3 regions of the Rhodococcus sp. MTM3W5.2 genome follow, and region 3 is predicted to be linked to each of the others. Evidence: riboswitches for the same ligand, from Rfam matches in the RefSeq annotation. Region 3 holds a riboswitch; each other region holds the start of a gene.

Region 1 (7,593 bases), 2.8 Mb from region 3:
ACATCTCCAAGCGGCAGTCCGCCACCGCCTTTCACTTCTCCCGGGTGGGTGGGAGTTGCCCGTTGTGGGTGGTCCACGAGGCCTTCGCCAACCCGGGCCGGATCCACACGCAGGTGGCGAAGATGCCCGACGGGCGAACCTACCTGTGGGTGGCCAGGACCACGCACAGCGGTGGCCTCGGCTACCTGGCCCCCGAGCGCAACTTTGCGATCGGGCTCGGCTGCGACATCGCCTACGCCGACCGCATGGTGTACTCACGTGGAATCCAGACCGACGATCCGGCCACGATCGTGCCGATCGGCGCGGGGTGCAAGGTGTGCGACCGCCCCGCCTGCGCGCAACGGGCGTTCCCGCAGTTGGGGCGGTCGGTCCTGGTCAACGAGAACAGCAGCGGCCACCTGCCGTACCCGCAGGCGTAGCCGCACCCGCGCCCGCCGGGGGCGAGCGTGGGTGCGGCGTCGGCCTAGAGCTCGGCCCGGACCAGTTCGGTCGCGGCGACGAGGTTGCGCAGGGACGCCTCGACCTCGGCCCGGCCGCGGGTCTTCAGGCCACAGTCGGGGTTGACCCACAGCCGCTCCGCAGGCACGGCCTTCAGCGCGGCACGCAGCGAGTCGGCGATCTCCGCGACCGAGGGCACCCTGGGGGAGTGGATGTCGTAGACGCCCGGACCGACACCGAGATCGAATCCGACCGCGTTGAGATCGTCGAGGACCTCCATGTGTGAGCGCGCCGCCTCGATCGAGGTGACGTCCGCATCCAGACCGGCGATCGCCCCGATCACCTCGCCGAACTCCGAGTAGCACAGGTGGGTGTGAACCGAGGTCGCGTCGGCGACCCCGGAGGTGGCCAACCGGAACGCTCCCACAGACCAGTCCAGGTAGGCGGGTTGGTCCGCCGACCGCAGTGGCAACAGCTCGCGCAGCGCGGGTTCGTCCACCTGGATCACCTGCGCCCCCGCGGATTCCAGGTCGACGGTCTCGTCGCGGATCGCGAGCGCCACCTGGTCGGCCGACTCGGACAGCGGCTGGTCGTCGCGGACAAACGACCACGCCAGGATGGTGACCGGCCCGGTCAGCATGCCCTTGACCGGCCTCGCCGTCAGTGACTGTGCGTACGAGGTCCAGTCGACCGTCATCGGGCGCGGTCGGCGGACATCGCCGTACAGGATCGGCGGCCGCACGCAGCGGGTCCCGTAGGACTGCACCCAACCGTTGGCGGTGGCGAAGAAGCCGTCGAGCTGTTCGGCGAAGTACTGCACCATGTCGTTGCGCTCGGGTTCACCGTGCACGAGCACGTCGAGACCCAGCTGTTCCTGGAGGGCGATGACATCGGCTACCTCGCCGCGCATCCGGTGCAGGTACTCGGCCTCGTCGATCTCGCCCTTCCGCAGCGCGGCCCTGGCCACCCGGATCGCGGTCGTCTGCGGGTACGAGCCGATCGTGGTGGTGGGCAGCTGTGGCAGCGGCAGGACTGCCGCCTGCACCTCGCGACGCTCCGCGGCGGGACGCCGCCCGCCGTCGGCCGCCTTCAGGCCGGTCAATCGCGCCCGGATCGCGTAGTCGTGCAGCCGTCGATCGGCCGCCCGGGTGGCCTTCGCGGAAGCCGCATGAGCCAGTTCCGCGCCGACGGCATCGCGACCGGAACGCAGGCCGGTCGCGAGGGTGATCACCTCGCGCACCTTCTCGGAGCCGAAGGCCAGCCAGGACCGCAGGGCGTCGTCGAGTTCGCTCTCGCTCTCGAGCGAGTACGGCACGTGCAGCAGGGAGCAGGAGGTGGAGACCGCGACCGAACCCACGCTCCCGCGCAGGGTTTCGAGCGTCGTCAGGGATTCGGCCAGGTCGTTGCGCCAGATGTTCCGCCCGTCGACGATCCCGGCGACGACGTGCTTGCCCGCGAGTTCGGGGATTCCGGCCAGTGCCTCGGGGTCGCCGGCGACGAGGTCGACCGCCAGTCCCTCGACGCCGGTCTTCGCAAGCGTGGGCAGGGCGGCGCCGAGGTCGCCGAAGTAGGAGGCGAGCAGGATCGCGGGCCGATGCTCGAGCGCGGACAGCGCCCGGTAGACCTCGCCCGCGGTGGCGATCTCGGGCTCCGTGCGATCGGCGACCAGCGCGGGTTCATCGATCTGGACCCACTCGACGCCTGCGTCCGCCAGCCGCCCGAGCAGCGCGGAGTAGAGCGGGAGGAGCTCCCCGACTCGGGAGAGGAGGGAGGACTCGGAGTCGATCGCTTTCGACAGGAGCAGGAAGGTGACCGGCCCGATCAGCACCGGTCGCGCGGCGATGCCGAGCGCCCGCGCCTCCTCGACCTCGCCCAGCACCTTCGACGGGTCGAGGGTGAACCGCGTCGAGGAGCTGATCTCGGGGACCAGGTAGTGGTAGTTCGTGTCGAACCACTTCGTCATCTCGAGTGGGGTGACGGTGGCGGTACCGCGGGCGGCCGCGAAATAGCGATCAAGAGCCGTCGACTCTCCTGCGACCCGCTCCGGCAGGGCGCCGAGCATCGCGGCGGTGTCGAGCATCTGGTCGTAGTACGAGAAGACGTTGACCGGAACGGAGTCGATCCCGGCGTCGCGCAGTTCGGTCCAGGTCTGTGTGCGCAGGTCCCGCGCGACGGCATCGAGCGCGGAGGCGTCGAGCGTGCCTGCCCAGAAGGACTCGACGGCCTTCTTGAGTTCGCGGCGGGGACCGATGCGCGGGGAGCCCAGCACGGTTGCGGTGAAGGTGGATGTCACGGTGTTCTCCAGTTGCTGACAGCGGGGTGGCCACCACCGGCAGACGAGAGCACGGACCGAGCCCAGGTGGCGCCCGCATGCGGGCAGCAGTCAACGGCGATCCGATCTACTCGCCCATTCCACGAGGCGGTGGACCGTCGGGCACGGCGTGCCCGACGCAGTCGGCAGGTCTTCGGACTCGCAGGCGCCCGGTGATCGACACCGGTCCTAGTGGCCGTCGCTTCCCAGACGCGAAGTCCAGTGCATGGTGACGGCGGTCGTTCCTGCATACCGCTGCGGGACAGTCCCGGATTCTCACCGGGTTCCCTCTCACACCTCTCTCCACATAGACGGGGAGACGTGCTTCGACGCCGGGCGGGGACTTCGGGGCTCCTCATGACCACACCGGGCGGACCGATTGCACTGATGAGTATATGAGGCAGAACGGGAGCGGTCGACCAGCTCGCTGCGGGGGTGTTCGCCCGCCGTTCGGGCCATCTGCGAACCCTGCGAAAGAGGGCGCGATCGAGTCGTATCCGCAGCTCACGGTGGGTGCCGTATCCCTGTGAGGTGGGGGCCGGTAGCGTACTGCATCGTTACAGCGGGTCGAGTATGCGGGAATTTCCCGGATGCTAGGACACCGTCCGGCGAGCGGTACGAGAGCAAGGGTAATTTTCAGCAATGTTCTCTAAAGTTTTGGTTGCCAATCGCGGGGAAATCGCGATCAGGGCATTCCGCGCCTCCTACGAGCTGGGCGCGGGGACCGTAGCTGTCTTTCCGTACGAGGACCGCAACTCGGTCCACCGACTGAAGGCCGACGAGAGTTACCAGATCGGGGAGGAGGGGCACCCGGTCCGGGCCTACCTGTCGATCGCCGAGATCGTCGCGGCTGCGAAGAAGTCCGGCGCCGACGCCATCTACCCCGGCTACGGCTTCCTCTCGGAGAACCCGGACCTCGCCGCGGCCTGTGCCGCCGAGGGCATCACCTTCGTCGGCCCGTCCGCCGAGGTGCTCGAGCTCACCGGCAACAAGGCCCGCGCGATCGCCGCCGCGAAGGCGGCCGGACTCCCCGTGCTCTCCTCGTCGGCGCCGTCCGCCGACGTGGACGAGCTGCTCGCCGCCGCCGAGTCCATGCAGTTCCCGCTGTTCGTCAAGGCGGTCGCAGGCGGCGGTGGTCGCGGCATGCGCCGGGTCGCCGAGCGTGCCCAGCTGCGCGAGGCGATCGAGGCCGCGGCCCGCGAGGCGGAGTCCGCCTTCGGTGACGCCACCGTGTTCCTCGAGCAGGCCGTCGTCGACCCGCGGCACATCGAGGTGCAGATCCTGGCCGACGGTCAGGGCAACGTGATCCACCTGTTCGAGCGTGACTGCAGCGTGCAGCGACGGCACCAGAAGGTGATCGAGCTGGCGCCCGCGCCGAACCTCCCGGAGGATCTGCGCGCGCGGATCTGCGCCGACGCTGTCGCCTTCGCCAAGGAGATCAACTACAGCTGCGCGGGCACCGTCGAGTTCCTCCTCGACACCCGCGGCAACCACGTGTTCATCGAGATGAACCCGCGCATCCAGGTCGAGCACACCGTCACCGAGGAGGTGACGGACGTGGACCTGGTGCAGGCGCAGCTCCGGATCGCCTCCGGCGAGACGCTGGCCGATCTGGGTCTGGCCCAGGATTCGATCAAGCTCCGCGGCGCGGCGCTGCAGCTCCGCATCACCACCGAGGACCCGGCCAACGGATTCCGCCCCGACACCGGCCGGATCACCGCGTACCGCACGCCCGGCGGTGCAGGCGTTCGCCTCGACGGCGGCGCCAACCTGGGCGCCGAGGTGGGCGCCTACTTCGACTCGATGCTCGTCAAGCTCACCTGTCGCGGCCGGGACCTGCCCGCGGCCGTGGCAAGGGCGCGCCGGGCGGTGACCGAATTCCGGATCCGCGGCGTGGCCACCAACATCCCGTTCCTGCAGGCCGTCCTCGACGACCCGGACTTCCGCGCGGGCAACGTGACGACCTCGTTCATCGAGGAGCGCCCGGCGCTGCTGACCTCGAGGGCGTCGGCCGACCGCGGCACCAAGATCCTGACCTACCTCGCCGACGTGACCGTCAACAAGCCGCACGGCGAGCGCCCCACCACCGTCTACGCGCGCGACAAGCTGCCCAAGATCGACCTGACCACGCCGCCGCCCGCCGGCTCGAAGCAGCGACTGATCGAGCTCGGGCCCGACGGCTTCGCCGCCGCGCTGCGCGCACAGGCCGCGCTCGGTGTCACCGACACCACCTTCCGCGACGCGCACCAGTCCCTGCTGGCGACCCGGGTTCGCACCGGCGGCCTGCTCGACGTCGCGGGTCACGTCGCCCGGTTGACGCCCGAGCTGCTGTCGGTGGAGGCCTGGGGCGGCGCGACCTACGACGTCGCGCTGCGCTTCCTGCACGAGGACCCGTGGGAGCGGCTGGCCGCGCTGCGCGAGGCGATGCCGAATATCTGTCTGCAGATGCTGCTGCGCGGCCGCAACACCGTCGGCTACACGCCCTACCCCGAGTCGGTCACCCGCGCGTTCGTGCGCGAGGCCACCTCGACGGGCGTGGACATCTTCCGGATCTTCGACGCGCTCAACAACGTCGACCAGATGCGGCCCGCCATCGACGCGGTCCGCGAGACGGGCACCGCCGTCGCCGAGGTCGCGATGAGCTACACCGGTGACCTGTCGAACCCGAACGAGGACCTCTACACCCTCGACTACTACCTGAAGCTGGCCGAGCAGATCGTGGACGCGGGCGCCCACGTGCTGGCCATCAAGGACATGGCCGGACTGCTGCGCGCACCGGCGGCCGCCACCCTGGTGTCGGCGCTGCGCAGCAACTTCGACCTGCCGGTGCACGTGCACACCCACGACACCCCCGGCGGCCAGCTGGCCACCTATCTGGCGGCGTGGCAGGCGGGAGCCGACGCCGTCGACGGCGCGAGCGCGGCGCTGGCGGGCACCACCAGCCAGCCCGCGTTGTCGGCGATCGTCGCGGCCACCGCACACTCGGCGCGGGACACGGGCCTGGATCTGCAGGCCGTGTGCGACCTCGAGCCGTACTGGGAGGCGCTGCGAAAGGTGTACGCGCCGTTCGAGTCCGGGCTGCCTGCCCCACCGGTCGCGTCTACACGCACGAGATCCCCGGCGGTCAGCTGTCGAACCTGCGCCAGCAGGCCATCGCGCTCGGACTGGGCGACCAGTTCGAGGAGGTCGAGGCGAAGTACGCGGCGGCGGACCGGATGCTCGGGCGCCTGGTGAAGGTGACCCCGTCCTCCAAGGTGGTCGGCGACCTCGCGCTGCACCTCGTCGGCTCGGGCGTGTCGACGGACGAGTTCGCGGAGAACCCCGCCGGATACGACATCCCGGAATCGGTGATCGGGTTCCTGCGCGGCGAACTGGGCAACCCGGCGGGCGGCTGGCCGGAGCCGTTCCGCACCAGGGCGCTCGAGGGCCGCGGCGACGCGAAGCCCGAGACCCCTCTGACCGCGGACGACCAGGCCGGACTCGACGGTTCTCCTGTCGAGCGCCGCGGCACCCTGAACCGGCTGCTGTTCCCCGGACCCACCCGCGAGTTCCTCGAGCACCGCGAGAAGTACGGCGACACCTCGCGGCTGTCGGCGAACCAGTTCTTCTACGGCCTGCGCCGCGGCGAGGAGCACCGGGTCACGCTGGCCCCCGGTGTCGAGCTGCTCATCGGGCTGGAGGCGATCTCCGAACCCGACGAGCGCGGCATGCGCACGGTGATGTGCATCCTCAACGGCCAGCTGCGTCCGGTGTCGGTGCGTGACCGTTCGATCGCCAGCGAGGTCCCCGCCGCGGAGAAGGCGGACCGGGGCAACCCCGGCCACGTGGCCGCGCCGTTCGCGGGCGTCGTCACCCTTGTCGTGGCGGAGGGACAGAAGGTCGCCGCGGGCGACACCGTCGCGACGATCGAGGCGATGAAGATGGAGGCGGCGATCACCGCCACCCGTGGTGGCGTCGTGAGCAGGCTCGCGATCACCCCGGTGCAGCAGGTCGAGGGCGGCGACCTGCTGACCGTGATCTCCGTGGTGTCGACGGAGGAGGACGGGCCGCAGTGACCCGGATCGTCGCCGGCGCCGCGGGTGGGCGCCGGCTCCGGGTCCCGCCGAAGGGCACCCGGCCAACCTCGGAGCGTGTGCGCGAGGCGTTGTTCAGTTCGCTCGACGCCAGGATGCATCTCGACGGCGCCGCCGTGCTCGACCTGTTCGCGGGATCGGGAGCGCTTGGCCTGGAGGCGCTCTCGCGGGGCGCCGAGCACGTGGTGCTGGTCGAGTCGGACGCGAAGGCGGCCGCGGTGGCGCGCGAGAACGTGGCGACGCTCGGGCTGCCCGGCGCGCTCGTGCGGTCGTCGCCGGTGGCCGCGGTCGTCGCGGGCACCCCCGACCGCGAGTACGACCTGGTCTTCCTCGACCCGCCGTATGCGATGGGCGAGGACGAGGTCGGGTCGGTGCTGGGTGCGCTCGTCGACGGGGGCTGGATCGGGGAGGATTCGCTGGTCGTGCTCGAGCGGTCCTCGCGATCGCCTGCGACCGTGTGGCCGCCCGGACTGTCGGCCGACCGGGTGCGCAAGTACGGCGAGACCCGGATCGAGATCGCCTGTTACGGTCTGCAGTCATGAGCAGTGCGGTCTGCCCCGGGTCCTTCGATCCCATCACCAACGGTCACCTCGACGTGATCGGCCGGGTGGCGGTTCAGTTCGACGAGGTCATCGTCACGGTGATGATCAACAAGAATAAGAAGGGGCTGTTCAGCATCGACGAACGCCTCGAGATGCTGCGCGAGGCCGTCGCGGACCTGCCGAACGTCCGGGTCGACTCCTGGCAGGGACTCCTCGTCGACTACGCGAA
Region 2 (7,593 bases), 230 kb from region 3:
GAGGCCGAGTTCGGTGCCGATCGAGGGCAGCGCGACGCCCACCATCGAGACGTCGAGCCCATCGAGGAACATCACGACGCACAGCACCGCGAGGATCCCCCAGAGGCGGGCCGTCCATGCCTGCCCTGCGGCAGGAGCGGTCGAACCCGGCGAGGCGGTGAGGTTCGGAGTGGTTTCGGTGATAGTCACGTCGAGGACTGTATGTGCATGTGCAATCAATGCGCAAGCACTAATTTCGTTAACATTTAATTCGCTTGCATCAATGTGTGGACTGGAACTAGGATGCGGCCATGACGTCAGAAGCTGAGCTCCGCGGCACCTGGCGAGCGCTGCTCGACCGGTACAACGGCATCGCGTGCGACCTCGATCGCCAGATGCAGAACGCGCACGGCCTGAGCATGAGCGACTTCGAGACCCTCGACCGCCTGATGAGCGTCACCTGCAAGCACCCGCGGATGCAGGAGCTCGCCGCGGACATGTACCTGAGCCCGAGCGCCCTCTCCCGGAGCGTCGCGCGGCTGGAGAAGGCGGGGCTGGTTGCACGGTCGCTGTGCGAATCGGATCGTCGCGGGGTTTTCGTCGACGTCACCGACGCCGGCCGCGCGGTCCACGCCGACGCGGGCAAGATCCAATTGGCAGTGCTGACCGAGCATCTCGCCGAACCCGACACCACCGGCGCCTGACCGCGAGCGGAGTACGCTCGCCCGCATGGCAGTCGTGAAGATCAATGCAATCGAGGTTCCCGAGGGCGCAGGCCCCGAGCTGGAGAAGCGCTTCGCGAACCGCGCGCACGCGGTCGAGAACTCCCCCGGCTTCCTCGGCTTCCAGTTGCTGCGCCCCGTCAAGGGCGACGAGCGCTACTTCGTCGTGACGCAGTGGGAATCCGAGGAGGCCTTCAAGGCCTGGTCCGACGGCCCGGCCAGGGCCGCGCACTCGGGTGAGCGCGCCAAGCCGGTGGCAACCGGTGCCTCCCTGCTCGAGTTCGAGGTCGTGCTCGACGTGGCCGCCGCTGCGAAGAACGCCTGAGCCTCGAAACGGGCATCCGCCCCTGGTCGAGCGCGTAGGTTCGCACCTATGGCCCGGGCGATCGACGCCGCGAGGCGGCACACGCTGCAGATCCTCCTGCGGATGCCCGCGGGCGTCCTCCGCCGCATGGCGGGGCGTCCGGTGGAGATCGAGGGCAACGTCCTCGACCCGGAGATGCAGCTCATCCTCGCTTTGCAGAGGGTCGAGGGCAGGCCCTTCGACGAGCGTCCGATCCCCAGTGGTCGGCGCGCGCTGCTGTCCAGTTCCAGGGCCGTCGGCGGCAATCTACCGATCGGCGCGGTCACCGACCGCGACATCGACGGCCCAGGTGGCCCTCTCCGGCTCCGGTTCTATACCCCGCGCGGCCTGACCACCACGTCGCCCGCGCTGCTCTACGCGCACGGCGGCGGCTGGATCTACTGCGACCTCGACAGCCACGACGCGGTGTGCCGATTCCTGGCCGAACGGGCCGGGGTGCGGGTCGTCGCCGTCGACTACCGGTTGGCCCCCGAGTCGCCCTTCCCCGCGGCGCTGCACGACGTCGAGGCGGCGTACTCGTTCGTGACCGCCAATGCGGCCGGGCTCGGCATCGACCCCGACCGGATCGCCGTAGGCGGCGACAGCGCGGGCGGAAACCTCGCCGCCGTCCTCGCCCAGCGCGCCGCACACGGCGGGCTCGGGGCGCCGCCGGTGTTCCAGTTGCTGATCTATCCCGGGGTGGATGTCGCGGTGAAGCGACCCAGCCGGGCGACCTTCGCGGAATTCTTCCTGACCACACGGTTCATGGACCTCGCCGACGAGAGCTACATCCCGGCGGGCGCAGACCGGACCGATCCGCTGCTGTCACCGATCTATGGCGACCTCACCGGCCTGCCGCCCGCCTACCTGGTGACCGCGGGGTTCGATCCGCTGCGCGACGAGGGCGAGGCCTACGCCGAGAAGCTCCGCGAGGCGGGGGTCGAGGTGCAGTACGTCCTCGAGCCCGGGCTGATCCACTCCTTCGCGAACATGGTGGGAGTCGGTCGGTCGGGACCCGAGGCGATGGGCCGGGCCGCGGCCGCGTTGCGGCGGGCGCTGTCCACCCCGCCGTCAGTTCCCCGCCAGTACCGACAGCATCCCGTCGACTGACGCCGACCAGCTGAACTGTTCGGCCCGCAGTCGGGCGGACTCCCTGCGCGCACCCGCAGGGAGGGCCAGCACCCCGGTGACGGCGTCCGCCAGCGCGACGCCCCGCCCGTGCGCAAGCGCCCCGCAGTCCGGGGTGATGATCTCCGCCAGGGCGGACGATCTGGCCGCGACCACCGGCGTCCCCGCTGCCAGCGACTCGAGTGCCGACAGGCAGAACGTCTCGTGCGGGCCGGGCGCAAGGGTGACGTCTGCGGAGGCGAACAGCGTCGCCAGCCGGCCTGCGTCGCCGATGAACCCAGTGAAGTGCACCGGCAGCTTCCTCGCCCTGTGCCGCAAGGCTTCTCGCTTCGGCCCGTCCCCTGCGATCACCAACCGGATGTCCTGCCCCTGCCCGACGAGGGACCGGACCGCCTCGATGCTGCGTTCGACCTGCTTCTCCACCGACAGCCGTCCGCAGTGCAGCAGCAGCCGTTGCGACGGCCGGGCGTAGTGCTCGCGCACGTCCTCGTCCCGCCGATCCGGATGGAACAGCGTCAGGTCGACGCCAAGCGGAACGCGGAACAGGTTTCCCGCGCCGATCCGGATGAACTCCTCGGACGCGAACGCGGTGGTGCAGACCACCGCATCGAAGTTGCGCACCATCCGCGCGTTGGCGACGTCCGCCCACGAACGCGCCGTACGCGGCGGCAGCACCTGTCCGAGCAGCCGGTCGAGTCGCTCGTGGGACACCACCACGCTCCGTATGTCCCGCCGACGCGCCCACTGCCCGAAGCCGCGCAACGTCAGCCGGTCCGACACCTCGAGGGCGGCCGGGCGCAGCCCCCGCACGACGTCGGCCACCCGTCGCGGGTTGACGGCGCGATAACCGCCGGTGGCCGGGATCGGCACCGCCGCCAGGGTGATCCGGAGGACCCCGCTCGCCATCACCTCCTCGGCATCGCGCCTACCAGGAACAACCAGGATCACCTCGTGCCCGCGTCCGCAGTAGCCGGCGCCCCAGTTGTGCAGCGCGGTGCGCAGCCCGCCCGATCGGGGGCCGTAGAAGTTGGCCAGCTGCACTATTCGCACCGACTCATCGATCCCTGTCGGCATGGCGATCCCGCCAACAGTCGCAGACCGCCCGATGAAGTACGCGCGAACGTCTCGCCGGTCGGCCGAACACGTTGCGATTGACACCACTGTCGGGTGAGTGCGAGAGTGCGCTGGTAATTGCGATGGTTGACGGGAATCCGGTGAGAGTCCGGAGCGGTCGCGCCACTGTGATCGAGGCACACCCTCGACAGCCAGATACCGGGGCCATCGCATGGGCTTTTAAGGGACGCGGAATCCCAGGAGGAACCATGGCACTCGTACACAATCCCAGCACGGCGACCGATTCTGTCGGCATCGCGATGATCATCGCGGGCGTTGTCCTGCTCGCGATGCTGACCCTCTACCTGGTCGGCTTCGACCAGGGTGCGGTCTCGCGCACCGGCATGTACATGCACGAGCTGATGCATGACGGTCGCCACCTGCTGGGCCTGCCGTGCCACTGACCGGAACCTTCAAGAACCTCCTCATCCGCGGCCTGCTGGCCGGCCTAATCGCCGGACTGCTCGCCGGTGCCGTCGCGTTCGTGATCGGCGAACCGCACATCGACGCGGCCATCGCGATCGAGGAGGCCGCGGCCGCGCCCGTCGAACCGCACGGGCACGACGCCGGGACGACAGAGGCCACGACCGGCGCGGAGTCCGGCGGACACTCGCACGGCGATTCCGAGGAGCCGCTGGTCAGCAGGGACGGGCAGCGGTTCGGCCTGTTCCTCGCGACCAGCCTCGCCGGTCTCGCGCTCGGCGCCCTGTTCGCCGCGGTCGCGTACTACGCACGCCGGGTCAGCGGACTGTCCGGACCGATCCTCGCGCTGACCCTTGCCGGTCTCGGCTGGCTTGCGGTCGAGGCGGTGCCGTTCTTCAAGTATCCGGCGAACCCGCCCGCGGTCGGGGACCCGGAGACCATCAACAATCGGACCTGGCTGTGGCTCGCCGCGGTGGTACTCGGCCTGGCCGCGGTGTCGATCGCGGCCTACGTGGCAAAGGTGGTGGCGGCCAACCAGTTCCTGACCGTCCGGATCGCCGCACCGCTGCTCGCCTTCCTTGCCGTCGCCGGAATCGGCTACCTGGTGCTCCCGGACATCAACGAGGTCGGCCCCGACTTCCCCGCCAGCCTGCTGTGGGACTTCCGGGTGTCCTCGCTGACGATCCAGGCCACGTTGTGGCTGGCGCTCGGACTCGGGTTCGCGTTCCTCACCGAGCGTGCCGCGAAGGCGAGCTCCCAGTCGGAGTCGCTGACCGCCCGCTGACGTCACCTCTCGAGCGAAGCGGTGGAGCCCGGTGCATTGCACCGGGCTCCACCGCTTCTTCCGTTGTCCCACACGGTCGACCGATACCGTGGGGTGAGCCCGGATTCACGCCACGGGGTGATGCCCGTTGCCGCCACCGGGCGGCACGCTCGGAAACCATGACCACCACCGAGATCCGCACCCGCCCGCCACGCCAGGTCGAGCACTCCTTCACCCTGCTGTCCGTCGCGTTGCTCGCCGGCATCGTCGAGGCGATCCTCCAGGCCGCTCGCGCGCTCGACGAGGGCGGCGCGAGTCCGTCCGCGATCGCCGTCCAGGGCGCGATCCGGCTGGCGATCTACGGCGCGGTGTACGCGCTCGCCGTCGCGATGCGGCGCGGCTCGAACCCCGCCCGGCTGACCCTGCTGGTCGGCCTCGGGACGATCGGAATCGGGTCGCTGGTCATCGAACCCGCGGCCTGGCTGTTGTCGGCGAACGGATTCGACGTCGCCGACCTCACGGTCGCGTCGACACTCATCGGTCTGGCACGGACCGTCCACCTGATCGCGGTGGTCGCCGGGCTCGGCCTGCTGCTGGGCGCGGGCGCCAGGAGGTACTTCGCGCGCCGCTAGACGGCGCAGGAGTCGTCGGCGCAGCTGCCTGCGTCGTCACCGAGCGTGACGATCGCCCCGGACTGCGCGTAGGCCTGCTCGAGCAGCTGGATGAACACCTCGACGGGCTGCGCGCCGGAGACACCGATCGCCCGGTTGGCGGCGAAGAACGGCACCCCGGTCACGCCGAGCAGGCGCGCCTCCTCGATGTCCCCGCGCACCTGCTCCGCCGCGGCGTCGGTCTCGAGCGCTGCGCGGATCGCGGTCGCGTCGAGCCCGCTCTCGGCGGCGATCGCGACGAGTTCGTCGCGGTCGTCCACCACCCGGCCGTCGGTGAAATGGGCGCGGAACAGCGCCTCCATCACGTCCACGCTCCTGTCCCCCGCGAGGTGGACCAGCCGGTGGGCGTCGAAGGTGTTCGCAGCGATCACGGTGTCGAAGTCCATCGTGAGGCCGTCGGCCGCAGCGGTGGACGCGACGTGGGCGAACATCTGCCTGATCTGATCGGCGGGCAGGCCCTTGTGCCGGGCCAGCGCCTCGAGCTCGCTGGCCCTGGCGCCGATCGGCGTCTCGGGGGCCAGCTGGTAGGAACGCCACACCACCCGCACCTGGTCACGGTGCTCGAACTTCTCCAGCGCGGCCGCGAAGCGGCGCTTACCGATGTAGCACCACGGGCAGGCGATATCCGACCAGATCTCCATCACCACGGCGGGCTCGGTGGCTGATTCGGGCTGGCTGTTCGTTTCGAGGCTCACAGATGGTTGAAACGTCCACCATCGCGATTCTGTTCCTGGGCCCTAGGTGACCAGCGCCGCATCGAGGGTGATCGGGACCCCGGTCAGGGCCTTGCTCACCGGGCAGGTCTGCTTGGCTGCCTGCGCCGCCGCGGCGAACCCGTCGGCGTCGAGTCCGTCGACCTCGCCCCTGACGGTGAGCGCGATCCCGGTCAGCTTGAATCCGGGGTCATCGGGGCCCAGCGTGACGTCCGCTGTTACCTCAAGGCTCTGTGGGGTGCCGCCCGCCTCGGCGATCAATGCGGAGAGCTGCATGGCGTAGCAGGAGGTGTGCGCCGCGGCGATCAACTCCTCCGGGCTCGTGGTCCCGTCGGCGTCGTCGGCGGCACGCTTGGGGAACGAGACCTCGAAGGTGCCCGCACCTGAACTGCTGAGTTCGACCTGACCGGACCCGTCCTGCAGGGTGCCGTTCCAGGCCGTGCGGGCGGTGCGTGTAGGCATGGGTGTTCCTTCCGTCGGGCGTGAGTGCGGTCAGGACCAGTGTTCCCCGCGTGCGCACCCGGGAACACCCGAATCCGGCACACCGGTCGCAGGCGCTATTGCGCGCCGCTCGACTGCTCCGCGGCGGTGTCCGTCTCGTGGTAGCGCGCCAGCAGGTTTCGTTCCTCATCGCGCTTCGGGAACGCGAAGAAGACGAGGGCGGCGCCGACCAGCACGATGAGGATCGCCGCCGCATAGGCCTTGGTGTCGCCGTCGAGGAAGGCCGAACGCGCGGCGCTCATGATCGGCTCCGCGTACTGCGGATACCGCTCCGCGATGTTCGCGGCGCCCGCGAACGACTTCTCCAGGGTGGATTCCACCTCCGAGCTCACCTGACTCGCCTCCGGCGTCGCGTTGATCGCCGCGGTGAACGAGGCCGTGTAGCCGGCCGTGAGGAGCGCGCCGAGCACGGACTGCACGATGGCGCCGCCGAGGTCGCGCTGCAGATCGGCCGTGCCCGAGGCCATCCCGGCCCGGGACACCGGCACCGAGCCGGTCAGCGACCGGGAGGCAGGCGTCCCCGCGAGCCCCACCCCGATGCCGAGGAAGATGTAGCCGAGCGCGATCTTCCAGTACTGCGCGTCCTCCTTCCACAGCAGCAGCGCCACCAGGAGTCCCGCCACGATGGCCGTATACCCGAGCAGCAGGGTGAGCCGGGCACCGTGGGACTCGACCAGCTTTGCCGATTGCGGCGCGACCAGCACCATCACCGCGGCTGCCGGCAGCCCTGCCGATCCCGCCGCGAGCGTCGAATATCCCAGCACGTTCTGCATGAACTGCTGCCCGATGTACATCGTGCCCATCAGGGTTCCGAACACCACGATGCCCGCAACCGCGGCCACCCAGAAGATCCGTCGACTCGCGATCCGCAGGTCGAACAGCGGTGCGGGCGCCCGCAGCTGCCGGAACACGAAGACCGCGCCTGCCGCCAGCGCGATGATCAGCAGCCCCACCGCGGTCGCGCCCATCCCGTCGACCGGCGCGAAGTTGATACCGAGGACCAGTGCGGCGACCAGTACGACGGACACCATGCCGCCGAGATGATCGACGGGATCGGTCGACTCGTTGACATGGCTGGGCACGAAGGTGATCGCCAGGACGAGCGCGATCAACGCCAGGGGCAGCGTGATGAAGAAGACCGAGCCCCACTCGAACCACTGCAGCAACGCCCCGGATGCGAGCGGCCCCAGCGCCGAGATGCCGCCGCCGATCGCCGACCACAGCGCGATCGCCTTGG
Region 3 (7,593 bases):
GAGCGATCAGCGGTCGCGACCGCGGTCCGCGTGACCCAGGTCCCGCTCCGGCGCCACCACGTCGCGCACGAGCTGCTTGAGCGTGACGATGTCGGGAAAACCACCGTCGCGCTTGCGATCCCACAGCAGGTCGTCGCCGATCGTGATCCGGAAGACGCCGCCGGTGCCCGGGATCAGGGCCACCTCGCCGAGGTCGGTGCCGAACGTGTTCAGAAGTTCCTGCGCCATCCAGCCGGCCCGGAGCAGCCAGTTGCACTGCGTGCAGTAGGTGACGGTGACGCGGGGCGCGGCGGTGGTCATGCCTCCAGGGTGTCAGACATCCGCCGCGCACCGCTCCACTCGGTGATGGGTCTTGCCTCGACCAGGTGTTCGTCGACGAACCGTTCGACCCGGTCGGCGCGCAGTTCCGCGTACCAGGTGTTGTCGGGATACACCGCCATGACGGGCGCCTGCGAGCACGGGAACAGGCAGCCGGTCTGGGTGACGAGGACGTCGTCGTCGCCAAGACCGCGGGCCTCGAGCGCGCGGTCCAGTGCCTGCGCGGCCTCCGGGCCGCCGCGGGCCGAGCAGCGCGGACCCCGGCACACCAGGACGTGCCGAGCGAAGCCCGGCACCTCGTCCCACGCGGGGGAGGTGAGGGGAGCGGTGGTGGTGCGGGCTGCGGAGGTGGGGCCCGAGATCGCGGCGTCGAGCAGGTCGACGTACGTGTCGGTGTCGCTCAGCGGCCCGGCGAGGCGGACGTCGGGGACGTCCGGTCCGCGCTCGCGCAACCAGTGCCCGACGACGCGGCGGAACCACGCGTCCATCTTGCGGTCGAGCACGGTCTGGGCACTGACCACCACGACCTCGGTGGCGCCTGCCGCGGCCGCCTCGTCGAGCGCCGTGGTCACGGATGTCCCCGAGCCGCCGAGCACCGCCGTCACGAAGACGGTGTCCGGGTGCCGGTCCCGCAGCGCTCGCAGCGCCCCGAGTACCTGGTCGCGTGGATCGGCGCCGCGATCGGTCGGCGCGGTGACGATCACCCACCGATTCCGCTGAATCATGTTCACGAGAAAGACCTTTCGGCGGTGGCGTCGACGGTGCCGCACAGCACCACCAGTGGTCGCCCTGTCCGTGGATGGGGCTGCACCAGGGCGTCGAGGCCGTACACCTCCGCGAGCAGTTCGGCGGTCAGCACCGACTCCGTCGGGCCCTCGGCGACCACCCGGCCGTCGCGCAGCACCACCAGGTGATCGCAGTACATCGCGGCCAGGTTCAGGTCGTGCATCGCGGCCACCGTGGTCAGTCCGCGGGCCCGGATCAGCTCGAGGAGTTCGAGCGAAGCCGAGACGTCGAGGTGGTTGGTCGGCTCGTCCAGCAGCAGCACGCATGGTCGCTGCGCGAACGCCCGGGCCAGCTGGGTCTTCTGCTTCTCGCCGCCGGACAGGCTCTGCCACAACCGGTGTCGCAGGTCGGTTATCCCGGCCGTCGCGAGGCATTCGGTGACGACCTCGCCCGTGCCGAGTGCGGCGGGGCGGGCCCAGCCGCCGCGCTGCGGGATGGTGCCGAGTTCGACGATCTGTTCCACCGTCAGGTCCAGTTCTGTGGCCGAATGCTGTTCCACCAGTGCGACGGTCCGCGCGAACTCGCGCCGGTGCATCACGGTCGCCGGTACGTCACCGAGCAGCACCCGTCCGTTCTCGGGACGCTCGAGCCGGGCGATGGTCGACAGCAACGACGTCTTGCCCGACCCGTTCGGACCGATCAGCCCGGTGACCTGTCCGGCAGGGGCCGTGCATGCGACCCGGTCGAGGATCCGACTGCCCCCGGCCGACCAGGTGACGTTCTCGACTCGGATCTCCGGAGTGTGGTGGCTCACGCGCGAACTCCCGGTCGTCGGAGCAGCCACACGAACGCCGGTACCCCGACGATGGCGGTGACGATGCTGATGGGCAGTTCTCGCCCGGGCATGACGGTGCGGGCGGCGATGTCGGCCCACACCAGCAGCAGCGCGCCCATCAGGGCCACCACCGGGAGCAGGCGCGCGTGCAGCGGCCCGACGAGCATGCGGGCCGCATGCGGCACCACGAGCCCGACGAACCCGATGATGCCTGCCTGCGCGACCAGCGCCGCCGTGCACAGCGACGCCACCGCGTACAGCACCCAGCGGGAGCGTTCGACGTTGGTGCCCAGGCTCGCGGCGGCGCGCTCACCGAATGCGAACGAGTCCAGCACCCGGCTGTAGGCGAGGACGATCGTCATCGTCGCAGCGACGACGATCAGGATGCCGACCAGGCCCGGCCAGCGCACACCCGCCACCGAACCGAGGGTCCAGCTCAACACCCGGTGGGCGGCGTCCCGGTCGCCGAAGAGCACCAGCGCCGACGTCAGCGCCGCCGCCAGCTGCCCCACCGCTATCCCGGCGAGGACGAGCCGACCGGACAGCAGCGCACCGGACCGGGAGGTCGCGATGACGAACACCAGCAGCAGGCTCCCGATGGCACCGAGGAACGCGGCCGTCGAGACGGCACCGAATCCGAGGGCGCCCACCGCACTCGCGCCGGTGGTGAGCGCCAGGACCGCGCCCAATGACGCGCCCCCCGACATGCCGAGCAGGTAGGGGTCGGCCAACTGGTTGCCGGTCAGCGACTGGAGCACCGCACCGCACAGGGCGAGCCCTGCGCCGATCGCCGCGGCGGCCAGCACCCGCGGCAACCGCAGGTCGACGACGATGTGCGTGGTGAGCAGGTCGGTGCCAGGGCCGATGCCGAGCCGTCCGGCGATCGACTCGACGACCGTGCCGATCGACAGGTCGGCCGCGCCGATCGCGACCCCGGCCGCGCAGCTCACCGCGAGCAGCGCGACCAGGATCGCCGACCATGCAGTGCTGGTCGTGGTGGCTGCCCGGGCAGGGGCCCGGGTGGACGCGGTCACGCCCCTTCGCCGCCCAACTGCCCCGCGACGAGCGTCGCGCCCTCGATGGTGCGCGGACCCGGCGTGGTCGTCGAGAACGGGAGGACGACGAACGCGTCCTCGCGCACCGCCTTCAGGTCACGCAGCGCCGGGTCGCCGCGGAGGTAGTTCTTCTTCTCCTCGGCCGTGTCCCATGAGGCGTCGGCGAGCACGATGACGTCCGGGTTCGCGGCCAGCACCGTCTCCCAGCTGCCGTCGGCCCAGGATCCGTCCGTGCCTGCGAAGATGTTGGTGCCGCCGACCGCGTCGATGATCAGCTGTGGCCCGCCTGCATTGGCCCCGACGTACGGCGTCGTGGTGTTGCTGTCGTACCAGAAGATGCTCTTGCCCTTCGCGGGCGCCGCCGCCTCGATGCCGGTCAGCGTCTCGCGCATCTGCGCGACCACCGCGTCGGCCTCGTCCTTGCGGCCGAACATCATCCCGTAGTCGGTGATCTCGGTCGCGATCGAATCCCATGCGACCGCGGGTCGCTTCGATTTGTCCTTGCAGCCGAACGGGGAGACATAGGTGGCGACGCCGAGCTCGTCGAACGACTCGTGCGAGCCGACGGCCTTGTCGTCGAACGCGCTCGAGTACGACGCCGTCACCAGGTCGGGCTTGGTCTCGAGCAGGGCCTCCCGGCTCGGGAAGTCCTTCTCGTCGAGAGTCGGGACCTCGGCGTACGCAGACTGCCACTGGGGAGCGATCGTGTCGTCGAGGTAGGCCGTGCCCGCCATCTGGCCCTTGGCGCCGATCGACAGCGCTGTCTCGGTGGCGCCCTGGTTGAGGGTGACGCCCCGTTCGGCGGGCCCGTCGAGGGTCACGGTGCGGCCGCAGTTCTGCAGGGAGACCGCGGCGGTGTGGGTGTCGGAGTTCGACGATCCGCCGCACGCGGACAGGGTGAGAGCGGCAGCGATCGCCGCTGCGGTAGATGCGATGACTCGGTGTGAAACAGGGGTGCGCAAAGCGACCCGCCTTCCATGACTCGTGGAAAACATGCAGGTATGCGTCACGGCCGGTCTCCTGGCTCGGCAGGGATGGCCGCCGGCTACGCCTTCCCGGACGCTTGCGCATCCAGTGGCTGGGGTGGACCCCGAGTAGCCGACGTACCTGCTCACAGTGGCGAGTACCGCGCCGGCTTTGCACCGGACTTCCCGAACACCGCGACAACGGTTGCAGGATAGACCAACGCCCTCTGTGGGCGATCGCCCGCGAATCGGCCGGGCAGCGACCCGATAGGGTTCCGGTGTGCGCCCCTCACTCTCCGACTACGCCCACCTGGCCGGCGGCAAGGTCCGCGACCTCTACACGATCGACGACGAGCACCTGCTGCTGGTCGCGAGCGACCGGATCTCCGCCTACGACCACGTGCTGAGCACCCCGATCCCCGATAAGGGTCGCGTGCTCACCGCGATGAGCGTGTTCTTCTTCGAGCAGCTCGGCGGCACCAACCACCTGGCAGGCGCGCCCGACGACGAGCGGATCCCGGCCGAGGTGCTCGGCCGCGCCCTCGTGGTGCGCAAGCTGAACATGGTGCCGGTCGAGTGCGTGGCCCGTGGCTACCTCACCGGGTCCGGGCTCGCCGACTACCAGCGCACCGGCGCCGTCTGCGGCGTCGAGCTGCCCGAGGGCCTCGTCGAGGCCAGCAAGCTGCCCGAGCCGATCTTCACCCCCGCCACCAAAGCGGTGCTCGGCGAGCACGACGAGAACGTCGACTTCGCGACCGTGATCGATCAGCTCGGTCAGGAGCTGGCGATCAAGCTGCGCGAGGACACCCTCGACATCTATTTCCGGGCAGCCAGTTTCGCCGCGGACCGGGGCATCATCCTGGCCGACACCAAGTTCGAGTTCGGCCTCGACGCCGACGGCAACCTGGTCCTCGCCGACGAGGTGCTCACCCCGGACTCGTCCCGCTACTGGCCAGCCGATGGCTATGAGCCGGGCCGGGTGCAGCCGAGCTTCGACAAGCAGTTCGTCCGCAACTGGCTCACCGGCCAGGAGTCCGGCTGGGACCGGGCGAGCGACACGCCCCCGCCGCCGCTGCCCCAGGAGATCGTCGACGCCACCCGGGCCCGGTACATCGAGGCCTACGAGCGCATCTCCGGGCTGTCCTTCGACGACTGGGTCCAGAGCCCGGTGTAGCCCGCCGCGCCGCGGCACGCACCGCCTAGGCTGGGCGGCATGACTTCGTCCGTCACCCCGGTCAGCAGCCCCATCGCAGCCCCGGTCGCCAAGAAGGTCCCCTCGAGCGCACCCACCACGGCGACACCTTCGTCGACAACTACGAGTGGCTGCGCGAGAAGGACGACCCCGAGGTGCGCGCGTACCTCGAGGCGGAGAACGCCTACACGGAGCAGCAGACCGAGCACCTCGCGCCGTTGCGGGAAACGATCTTCCAGGAGATCAAGGCCCGCACCCAGGAGACCGACCTTTCGGTGCCGTCCCGGATGGGCCAGTGGTGGTACTACTCCCGCAGCTTCGAGGGCAAGCAGTACGGGGTGCAGTGCCGGTGCCCGATCTCAGGCCCGGACGACTGGACCCCGCCGGTGCTCTCCGCCGAGACGGAGATCGAGGGTGAGCAGGTGCTGCTCGACAGCAACCTGCTCGCCGAGGGGCACGACTTCTTCTCCCTTGGTGCGTTCTCGATCACCCTCGACGGCCATCTGCTGGCGTACTCCGTGGACACCGCCGGCGACGAGCGGTACACCCTGCGGTTCAAGGACCTGCGCACCGGTGAGCTGCTCGCCGACGAGATCCCCGGCACCGCGCCCGGCGCCACCTGGTCGGTGGACAACGAGCACGTCTTCTACATGACGGTGGACGAGGCCTGGCGGCCCGACACCGTCTGGCGGCACAAGCTGGGCACCGCGCAGTCCGAGGACGCGCAGGTCTTCCACGAGCCGGACGAGCGGTTCTGGGTCGGCTTCGGGTCCACCCGCAGCGAGAAGTACCTGATGATCTGGATCGGCTCCAAGATCACCTCGGAGATCCGCTGCCTCGAATCGGACGACCCCGAGGGCGAGTTCCGGGTGGTGCTGCCCCGCGTCGACGGTGTCGAGTACAGCGTCGAGCACGCGGTCGTCGCGGGCGAGGACCGGTTCCTGATCCTGCACAACGGCGACGTCGACGGTGTGAAGGCGGAGAACTTCACCCTGGTCGACGCCCCGGTGGCCGACCCGACCGATCAGCGCACCCTGCTCGCGCCGCGCGCGGACGTCCGGCTCGAGGACGCGGAGGCGTTCGCCGGTCACCTGGTGCTGAGCTACCGGCGCGAGGCCCTCACCCGGCTCGCGGTGTGGCCGTTGACCGCCGACGGCTACGGCGAGCTGCGCGAGCTCGAGTTCGACGAGGAGCTGTACTCGGTCGGCGCCGGGTCCAACCCGGAGTGGACGGGGCCGCTGCTGCGGCTGGGCTTCACCTCGTTCATCACGCCCAGCCGGGTGTACGACTACGACGTCGCGACCGGCGAGCTGATGCTGCGTAAGTCGCAGCCGGTGCTCGGCGGCTACGACCCCGACGACTATGAGCAGCATCGGGATTGGGCCACCGCGGCGGACGGGACCAAGATCCCGATCTCGATCGTGCAGCGCAAGGGTGTGACGGCCCCCGCGTCGACGCTGCTCTACGGCTACGGCTCCTACGAGTCCAGCATGGACCCGGGCTTCTCGGTTGCCCGCCTCTCGCTGCTCGACCGGGGCGTGGTGTTCGTGGTCGCGCACGTGCGCGGCGGCGGCGAGATGGGCAGGCACTGGTACGACAACGGCAAGATGCTGACGAAGAAGAACACCTTCACCGACTTCGTCGACTGCGCCCGTCATCTCATCGATGCCGGACGCACCACGCCCGCGCAGCTGGTCGCGGACGGCGGCAGCGCAGGCGGACTGCTGATGGGCGCGGTCGCGAACCTGGCGCCGGAGCTGTTCGCGGGCATCCTGGCGAACGTGCCGTTCGTGGACCCGCTCACCTCGATCCTCGACCCTTCGTTGCCGCTGACGGTGATCGAATGGGACGAGTGGGGAAACCCGCTGGCGGACAAGGCCGTCTACGAGTACATGCGGTCCTACAGTCCCTACGAGAACGTCGCGGCCAAGGACTACCCTGCGATCCTCGCGATCACCAGCATCAACGACACCCGGGTGCTGTACGTCGAGCCTGCCAAGTGGGTGGCCGCGTTGCGTGCGACGAAGACGGGTGACGCGCCGCTGCTGCTCAAGACCGAGATGAGCGCAGGCCACGGCGGCGTGAGCGGTCGCTACGAGAAGTGGAAAGAGGTCGCGTTCGAGTACGCCTGGGTGCTCGCCACGGCGGGCGCGGTGCGGTAATTCGCGCAGCGAAGGATTACATTCATCCCATGACCGACGCAGTGACCCGCCACCACCGCGACCCGATGCCGCGAGAGGAACGGGACGACTGGGTTCCGGTCGACCGACGCATCCTCGGCCTGGATCGTCGAACCCTGTTGCCTGCCATGGGGATTCTCGCGCTGGCGTTCCTGTACGCCACCGTGATCCCCGCGATCGACCGGTCGATCGCCTACGACGACCCGGTGGTGGCGGGCGAGGTGCTGGTGCTCAAGGAGGGGGTGACTGTGGACCCGCCGGACGGGTGGAACCTCGCGTCCGGCCTGCGTACGACCGACGCCACCACGAGCGGTGTCACGGG

What was found. A riboswitch is a leader RNA that binds a small molecule or an ion and turns the genes downstream of it on or off. The one in region 3 is predicted to bind cobalamin.
Region 1: another riboswitch for cobalamin. It lies ahead of metE (5-methyltetrahydropteroyltriglutamate--homocysteine S-methyltransferase); the one in region 3 lies ahead of BTZ20_RS22180 (ABC transporter substrate-binding protein).
Region 2: another riboswitch for cobalamin. It lies ahead of BTZ20_RS23200 (CbtB domain-containing protein); the one in region 3 lies ahead of BTZ20_RS22180 (ABC transporter substrate-binding protein).

Annotation. Positions count from the first base shown of each region.
Region 1 is NZ_CP019572.1:2,070,863-2,078,455, forward strand. It holds gene BTZ20_RS09555 (short-chain fatty acyl-CoA regulator family protein) at 1-419, shown strand, start outside; gene metE (5-methyltetrahydropteroyltriglutamate--homocysteine S-methyltransferase) at 464-2,731, opposite strand; cobalamin riboswitch at 2,877-3,080, opposite strand; partial or broken gene BTZ20_RS09565 (pyruvate carboxylase) at 3,392-6,804, shown strand; gene rsmD (16S rRNA (guanine(966)-N(2))-methyltransferase RsmD) at 6,801-7,364, shown strand; gene coaD (pantetheine-phosphate adenylyltransferase) at 7,361-7,593, shown strand, end outside.
Region 2 is NZ_CP019572.1:5,093,686-5,101,278, forward strand. It holds gene BTZ20_RS23175 (MFS transporter) at 1-189, opposite strand, end outside; gene BTZ20_RS23180 (MarR family winged helix-turn-helix transcriptional regulator) at 291-683, shown strand; gene mhuD (mycobilin-forming heme oxygenase MhuD) at 709-1,026, shown strand; gene BTZ20_RS23190 (alpha/beta hydrolase) at 1,075-2,154, shown strand; gene BTZ20_RS23195 (glycosyltransferase) at 2,116-3,222, opposite strand; cobalamin riboswitch at 3,341-3,470, shown strand; gene BTZ20_RS23200 (CbtB domain-containing protein) at 3,495-3,689, shown strand; gene BTZ20_RS23205 (CbtA family protein) at 3,680-4,492, shown strand; gene BTZ20_RS23210 (hypothetical protein) at 4,651-5,103, shown strand; gene BTZ20_RS23215 (DsbA family oxidoreductase) at 5,100-5,783, opposite strand; gene BTZ20_RS23220 (OsmC family peroxiredoxin) at 5,880-6,317, opposite strand; gene BTZ20_RS23225 (MFS transporter) at 6,413-7,593, opposite strand, start outside.
Region 3 is NZ_CP019572.1:4,859,909-4,867,501, reverse strand. It holds gene BTZ20_RS22205 (1-aminocyclopropane-1-carboxylate deaminase/D-cysteine desulfhydrase) at 1-2, shown strand, start outside; gene BTZ20_RS22200 (SelT/SelW/SelH family protein) at 7-300, opposite strand; gene BTZ20_RS22195 ((2Fe-2S) ferredoxin domain-containing protein) at 297-1,043, opposite strand; gene BTZ20_RS22190 (ABC transporter ATP-binding protein) at 1,046-1,858, opposite strand; gene BTZ20_RS22185 (FecCD family ABC transporter permease) at 1,855-2,913, opposite strand; gene BTZ20_RS22180 (ABC transporter substrate-binding protein) at 2,910-3,896, opposite strand; cobalamin riboswitch at 3,927-4,112, opposite strand; gene BTZ20_RS22175 (phosphoribosylaminoimidazolesuccinocarboxamide synthase) at 4,180-5,073, shown strand; partial or broken gene BTZ20_RS22170 (S9 family peptidase) at 5,113-7,253, shown strand; gene BTZ20_RS22165 (hypothetical protein) at 7,283-7,593, shown strand, end outside.